One region of the Priestia sp. YIM B13486 genome, then DNA from elsewhere that is predicted to be linked to it. Evidence: riboswitches for the same ligand, from Rfam matches in the RefSeq annotation. Region 1 holds a riboswitch; the other holds the start of a gene.
The links. Region 1 has a riboswitch for ZMP and ZTP ahead of ACFX4G_RS07500 (phosphoglycerate dehydrogenase). Riboswitches for the same ligand answer to the same signal wherever they lie in the genome.

Region 1 (3,481 bases):
TTATTCATAATTAAGACGCCGTTTGAGTAGAGTTCAAGTCCTTTTTCAAATTCTTTTGAGTAGTAATCAAACGGACTATTTTCTGGAATAAATAAAATAGCATTGTAGCGAATCGTTCCATCCACATTAATATGAAGGTGAGTGAGCGGTTTATCAAATCCGTAGCGCTTTTCTGAATAAAACTGCTCATAGTCTTCTGAAGTCAATTCATTTTTATTTTTCTTCCAGATCGGTACCATACTGTTGATAACTTGCTCTTCTGTATAATCTTCTAGCTCGTTATCAGAACCTTCTTTAGGACGTTTTTCCGTTATGTCCATTTTAATCGGGTAGCGGATAAAGTCTGAATACTTTTTAATAATTTCTTTTAAACGATAATCTTCTAGATACTCATCATATGTTTCATCTTCTGTATTTTCTTTAATTTTTAAAATAATTTGAGTCCCAACCGTTTCTTTTTCGCACCGCTCGATTGTATAACCATCAGCACCAGTAGATTCCCATTTATAGGCTTCATCGCTGCCTAACGCTTTACTAATCACGGTCACGACATCTGCCACCATGAACGCTGCGTAAAACCCAACGCCGAATTGGCCGATAATCGTGTGCCCGTCCTTTGTTTCATTTTCGTTTTTAAACGCAAGGGAACCGCTTCGCGCAATTGTGCCCAAGCTGCTTTCAAGCTCTTCTTGCGTCATGCCAATTCCAGTATCCGTAATGGTTAAGGTACGGTTAGTTTTATCTGGTGTTACTTTTATGTAATAGCTTTCTTTGTTAAAACGCAAGGAGTCGTCTGTTAAGGCTTTGTAATAAATTTTATCGATTGCATCACTTGAATTTGATAGAAGTTCTCTCAAAAATACTTCTTTTTGAGAATAGATGGAATTAATCATCATCTCTAATAATCGCTTTGATTCAGCTTTGAATTCTTTTTTTGACATAAGAAATTCTCCTTTCCAAATAGGGCTTATAAAACAATTAGCACTTGAGTGGATAGAGTGCTAATCACTCTTCTTATTTAACATGTATTAGGGTATTTGTCAATATATTAGGAGATTCACTAAAGAGATTAAAAATTAGACTGAAAAAAGCAAACTTTTAAAAAAAGGTTGAACGTTCTGAAAGAGTTTGCTAGAATATACTTAATTTCAAAGACTATATGTGACTGGCGAAACGCGGATAACCGTGAGGAAGCATATAGTGACGTAGCCGTTCGCCTGGGCAGAGGTAAGGGATTAATACATATCTCTTACCTCTTTCTGTTTAGGGGGAGAGGATATAGAAGTTATCACATATGTAGGCTAAAAAACCAGACTTTTTAAAAAATTAAAAATGAAGTTCCTTTATCCAAAGGTAAAAACATGTAAAACTACGATGATAATCAGAGGAGAGTACAAAATGAGCACATTAACATTAAAAAAAGTACAAACAATCAAAACATTAAACAACATTGCACAAAAAGGTCTAAATGTTTTTAATCAAGAAGGTTATCAAATTGACAACGACAGCGAAAATCCAGATGCGATTGTCGTGCGTAGCTTTAACATGCACAGCATGGCATTTGACCAAAATTTAAAAGCTATTGCACGAGCTGGAGCAGGGGTTAATAATATACCGGTGGACGCTTGCACGGAGCAAGGTATCGTTGTATTTAATACGCCAGGAGCTAATGCAAACGCAGTAAAAGAAATGGTTTTAACTACAATTATGGCTTCTTCTCGTAACTTATTTGCTGGAGTTGAATGGACAAAAGGATTGGATGGCCAAGGTGATCAAATTCCTAAGTTAGTTGAAGCAGGTAAAAAACAGTTTGTTGGAAAAGAAATCAAAGGTAAAACGTTAGGCGTTATTGGTTTAGGTGCAATTGGTGCTCTTGTAGCAAACGATGCGCTTGATTTAGATATGGACGTAATTGGTTTTGATCCATTCATTTCTGTTAATACAGCTTGGAATTTGTCTCGCAACGTACAGCGTGCAATGTCTCTAGAAGAACTATTTGCAGCATCTGACTATATTACGGTTCACGTTCCATTAACGGACGATACAAAAGGTGTTTTCAACAAAGAAACGTTTAGCATCATGAAACCTGATGTTCATATTTTGAACTTCTCACGCGGTGAGCTTGTAAACGAAGAAGATATGAAAGCTGCTCTTGAAAGTGGAAAAGTTGGACGATACATTACAGATTTCCCAAATCAAAATGTCTTGAACATGAAAAATGTTGTGCCAATTCCTCATCTAGGGGCATCAACTCAAGAATCAGAAGAAAACTGTGCGGTAATGGCAGCACGTCAAGTGAAAAATTTCTTAGAAACAGGAAACGTTAAAAACTCAGTGAATTTCCCGAATGCATCTCTTCCTTACACTGGGAAAAAACGCGTAGCTGCTTTCCATCACAACGTGCCGAATATGGTAGGACAACTTACGCAAGTATTCTCAAACTACAATTTAAACATCGCAGATATGGTGAACAGAAGCCGCGGTGAATATGCGTATACAATGATCGATATTGACAATCAAGTAAGTGACGAGATTGTGCCTGAGCTAGAAGAAAAAATCGGTCAAATTGAAGGAATTATTACAAGTCGTATTATCTAATTTGGTTTCCGTCATATTTTAGTGTTACAGCCCTAACTTAGAAAAGTTAGGGCTGTTTTTACATGGTGTTTACCTCATATCAATTCCTTCATTCTCATAGCATATAGAAATACCTTTAAAGAGGTGAACGTTTTGTCCGGAGAACTGATAGGAATTTTGATAGGGTCGCTCATCGCGCTGGCAGGAACATTCATTACGTCTGTCGTAGCTATAGTGATGTCGAAAGAGCAATACAAACAAGAGCTTCGCAAAGCATTTATCCAAAAGAAAGTTGATGCCTATACCCATGTGTGTCAAGTTATTCTAGCTATAAAAAACGATTTACTTACAAAAACTGTTTCTTCAGCCGGCTTAAACTGGACGGCTCAATCTATTAACAAACTAGCAGATGTGTGTATTACGGAAGGGCTATGGATCGATGAAGAAGACAGCAAAAAGCTGGAGGTTCTGCAGAAGCAGCTTTCAAAATTTGTATTTGATGAAATAGAACTGTCTAGACATGATATTCTCACAGCCTGTTATGAAATTGTTGAATATTGTGAAAAAAAGGTAAGGATTCTTCATTCTATGACTACAAAAGAATAGGTGATTCCTACTTTAAGAAGTGATAGTAGAAGTATTAAAAAAGCATCGGAATATAAAGTCAAAAAACAATCCGTTTATACACCAGCAGTCGACGAGGGCATTAAGCGATAGGAAAAGATAGGCTCAGTATCGGGTCTATCTTTTTGCGTTTATATAAAGATTAAATATATTTCTAAATGCATGTGTCCAAGCATTTATAGAAAAACTTCATAAAATATAGTACAGAAAGGAGATGATTGTATGTCGAATTACGAGTCGAGTAAACCTTATATTAAAGCCGTTAATATACCTAATCCTT
Region 2 (3,481 bases), on a different contig from region 1:
GCTTCTTTCATATATCGGTTAGATTTGCCGCTTTTAATTCCCCAGTAATAAAAAGCTAATGATACGCAAGCAATCACTAGCATATCCCATCCGAAAGGCAAAATATTTTTGCCTCCGAATTTTTCGCTTCCTATGTAGGAAATAAAAATCATGCACGCTAAATAGATAAGCATCCAAGCCCCGGTTAAAAATTCTTTTTTAAAGCCCACCCATTTATTTTTCGCTTGGTAATAAAAATAAACAGGCAGGCCAATTGCCATAATAAAGATCACTTCACCTGTAAGCGGCCATCTTGCCCAGTAAAGCGTCAAGGAAGCAAAAACGAAGCCGCATGGCGCAATAACTGATGCCCCTTTTAAATAAAATGGACGGTAAAAGTGTGAAGCCGTTTTTCTTAATGTTATAAGCGCCACAGGACCCATAATATAAGAGATAAGCGTCGCTACTGAGATTACTTCTGCTAAGACACCCCATCCTCTAAATAAAAAGAGAAACAAGAAGCAAGCTGCTAAATTTAGCCACATAGCTGGGCGCGGGACATTGTAAAGTGGATGAAGAGTACCAAATATCTTTGGCAAGTATCCATTTTGCTGCATCCCGTATAACATTCTAGAAGTAGTTGCCGTATATGTAGCACCTGTGCCGGAAGGAGAAACAAATGCGTCTGCGTATAACACAATTGTTAGCCAGTTAATTCCAAGCGCAATCGCTAAATCAGCAAAAGGAGAATTAAAATTCAAGTGATTCCATCCATCAGCAATTGATGACGGACTTACTGCTCCGATAAAGACAATTTGCAATATAATGTATACAATTCCTGCAATAAAAATTGAACCAATTACAGCTATCGGAATCGATTTATTAGGTGATTTTGCTTCTCCTGCCATATTTACAGGACTTTGAAACCCATTAAATGCAAACACAATACCTGATGTTGCCACTGCCGTTAAAACACTGGCCCACCCATAAGGGGCAACCCCATGCTCACTTGAAAAGTTTCCACTATGAAAACCAGCGAAAAATAAAGCCCCTGCCGTTAAACCAGGAATAATTAATTTAACAATCGTAATAAATGAGTTTGCTTTCGCAAAGAGATTTACCGTCCAATAGTTCACAAAAAAGTAAACGAATAATAACAAAGACGCAACTGCCAACCCCTTGGACGTTAAAATTCCATTGTCTACCAATTCATGAGTCCAGCGAGCCCACTTCCACGGCCAAGTACTCATATATTGCACAGATGCAATAGCCTCCACTGTTATCGTTGAAGCGATTGAAATCCAGTTAGCCCAAGCAGCCAAAAAACCAATAAATGATCCGTGTGAATACTGAGGATATTTAACCATCCCCCCTGCTTGTGGAAACATCGCGCCCAGTTCAGCATATGATAGGGCAATGGTCAAAATAACCACCATTCCAATAACCCATGAAAAAATAGCCGCGGGTCCCGCAATTTGAGCTGCTTTCCATGCTCCAAACAGCCACCCTGAACCGATAATCGAACCTATGCCTGTCATGGTTAAAGCAAATGTTCCCATCTTCCTTTGCATATTGCTCATCCAAATCTACTCCTCTTCCCTAGGAAAATAAAAAAAACACTTGCGGAATTCTCTCAAGTGTTTGCCCAGGCGCGCGGCTTATACGCTATATGCTCCCCCATGGTCATCCATGTTGCGCCAGTCACATATAGGAATATATTTTTTATCAGTATATAACATTCATTTCTATTACTCAATACACAAAAATGTTTACATTACTTTTATAAAGATAATAAATTATTCGTAAAATTATGAATAAACCCTCTGAAAATCTCTTTTTAATTACAAAAACAACTAAAATCCTAACTTTTCTTGTTGTTTGATTCTTTTACTCCACGAGCAGATTACCTTCTAAAAATTATATTAATATATAATATTCATTTACATAATAAGAATTAACAGCTATATATCCATAGAATTCTTGCACTAGACCCTTTACTTATATACAATATGAAGAAAAGATACTAAAGTGAACTGCCCACCGCTTAGCTACGCTTGAAGTGGGAGACTTCTTTTAGGAAAACGTTAAAACCTACATATCATGCACTTCGCAACAAATGAAGTACTTCGAGCAAACTTCTCTGTTTACGCAAGCACAAAACAGGGAAAATTACGAAAAAAGATTGTTAGAGGGATGCTTATGAATTATGCAAATGTAAAAGTTCTTTATTTTGATGACGACGGAACCATTCCAAATCACCCTCGTCTTCCAGTTTTGTTGTATGAACACGTATTTATTAGTAAGAAAGAGAAAGTGGAGAGCATTTTTAATTCTCACAACTGGAAAAACAGCTGGGTAGGCGGCATACATGATTTTCACCATTACCACAGTAATTCTCATGAAGCACTAGGTGTAATTAGCGGATCTGCACGTTTAAAACTAGGTGGACATATGGGGGAAAATATCGTGGTGCATGCTGGCGATGTGCTCGTACTTCCTGCAGGAACAGGGCATATGCGTCTGCAGTCAACTGCTGATTTTAAAGTGGTTGGAGCTTATCCAGAGGGCATGGATTACAATTTAAGAACAGGAAAACAAACTGATCGCCCTCACGTATTTGATGAAATTGCACAAGTACCTATTCCTACAACAGATCCTGTTTATGGCGACAAAGGACCACTGACAGAGTGGTGGAACTAGACAAGCACTTATTGTCTAGTTTTTTTATTTGCTCTGTTTTATTCTTTCCATGAATCTCTATTTGAACATACAAATTCTTTTCTTATGATGCAATAGCAATATACTTTATCTCAGCGAAATAATAAAAACTTCCCGGTCAAAACTAAATTTCTTCTTTTCCGTTCTCTTTTTGCTTCAAGAGCAACTTCGCTTAGATTATCCCCCTTTTTTTCCTTCGTAATCATTTCAAATATACTCCCACCATAAGCTCTTTTTTGTTTTTCTAAAAAAATTTCCATAGATTATAACGAAATTTTCAAAAAACTTATTGCTTTACCATGTCAGACTTGCTATCATAGTGAACATTGTTAGATAAATTTTTAGTAGGAGGAGTAAAATTGAACAGAAAATTCATAATTTTTATTTTATTCATCATTCCATTTATTGCTCAATTCGTTTTTTTACCTTTTGTAAATAACATTCATCCAATTATTTTTGGATTACCTCTTTTGCATTTATGGTTATTTTTATGGGTCTTCTTAACGCCTGTGTGTACATTTATCATTTATCGTTTACAAAAATCTTGGGGGGACATTGAATAATGCAAGGAAATTTAACCGCACTTTTAATCACATCAGCAATTGTTCTTGTCGTTATCGCCATTGGTTTTATAGCGGGACGTGACAAATCATCTAGAAGCTCAGTTGAAGAGTGGGCTGTAGGTGGAAGACGTTTTGGAAGCCTGCTCGTCTGGCTTTTAGTAGGAGCAGATTTATATACTGCTTATACATTCCTAGGTCTTACAAGTACAGCTTATCAGGGG

Region 2: linked by a shared signal. The riboswitch ahead of ACFX4G_RS13760 (glutamate/serine transporter AimA) and the one ahead of ACFX4G_RS07500 (phosphoglycerate dehydrogenase) in region 1 are both predicted to bind ZMP and ZTP.

Annotation. Positions count from the first base shown of each region.
Region 1 covers NZ_JBHZOZ010000002.1:659,600-663,080, forward strand. Annotated here, with positions in the region: gene htpG (molecular chaperone HtpG) at 1-941, opposite strand, end outside; ZMP/ZTP riboswitch at 1,152-1,230, shown strand; gene ACFX4G_RS07500 (phosphoglycerate dehydrogenase) at 1,399-2,598, shown strand; gene ACFX4G_RS07505 (hypothetical protein) at 2,722-3,183, shown strand; gene ACFX4G_RS07510 (DUF6143 family protein) at 3,424-3,481, shown strand, end outside.
Region 2 covers NZ_JBHZOZ010000004.1:351,149-354,629, forward strand. Annotated here, with positions in the region: gene ACFX4G_RS13760 (glutamate/serine transporter AimA) at 1-1,559, opposite strand, end outside; ZMP/ZTP riboswitch at 1,616-1,694, opposite strand; gene ACFX4G_RS13765 (cupin domain-containing protein) at 2,080-2,679, shown strand; gene ACFX4G_RS13770 (DUF3311 domain-containing protein) at 3,057-3,260, shown strand; gene ACFX4G_RS13775 (sodium:solute symporter family protein) at 3,260-3,481, shown strand, end outside.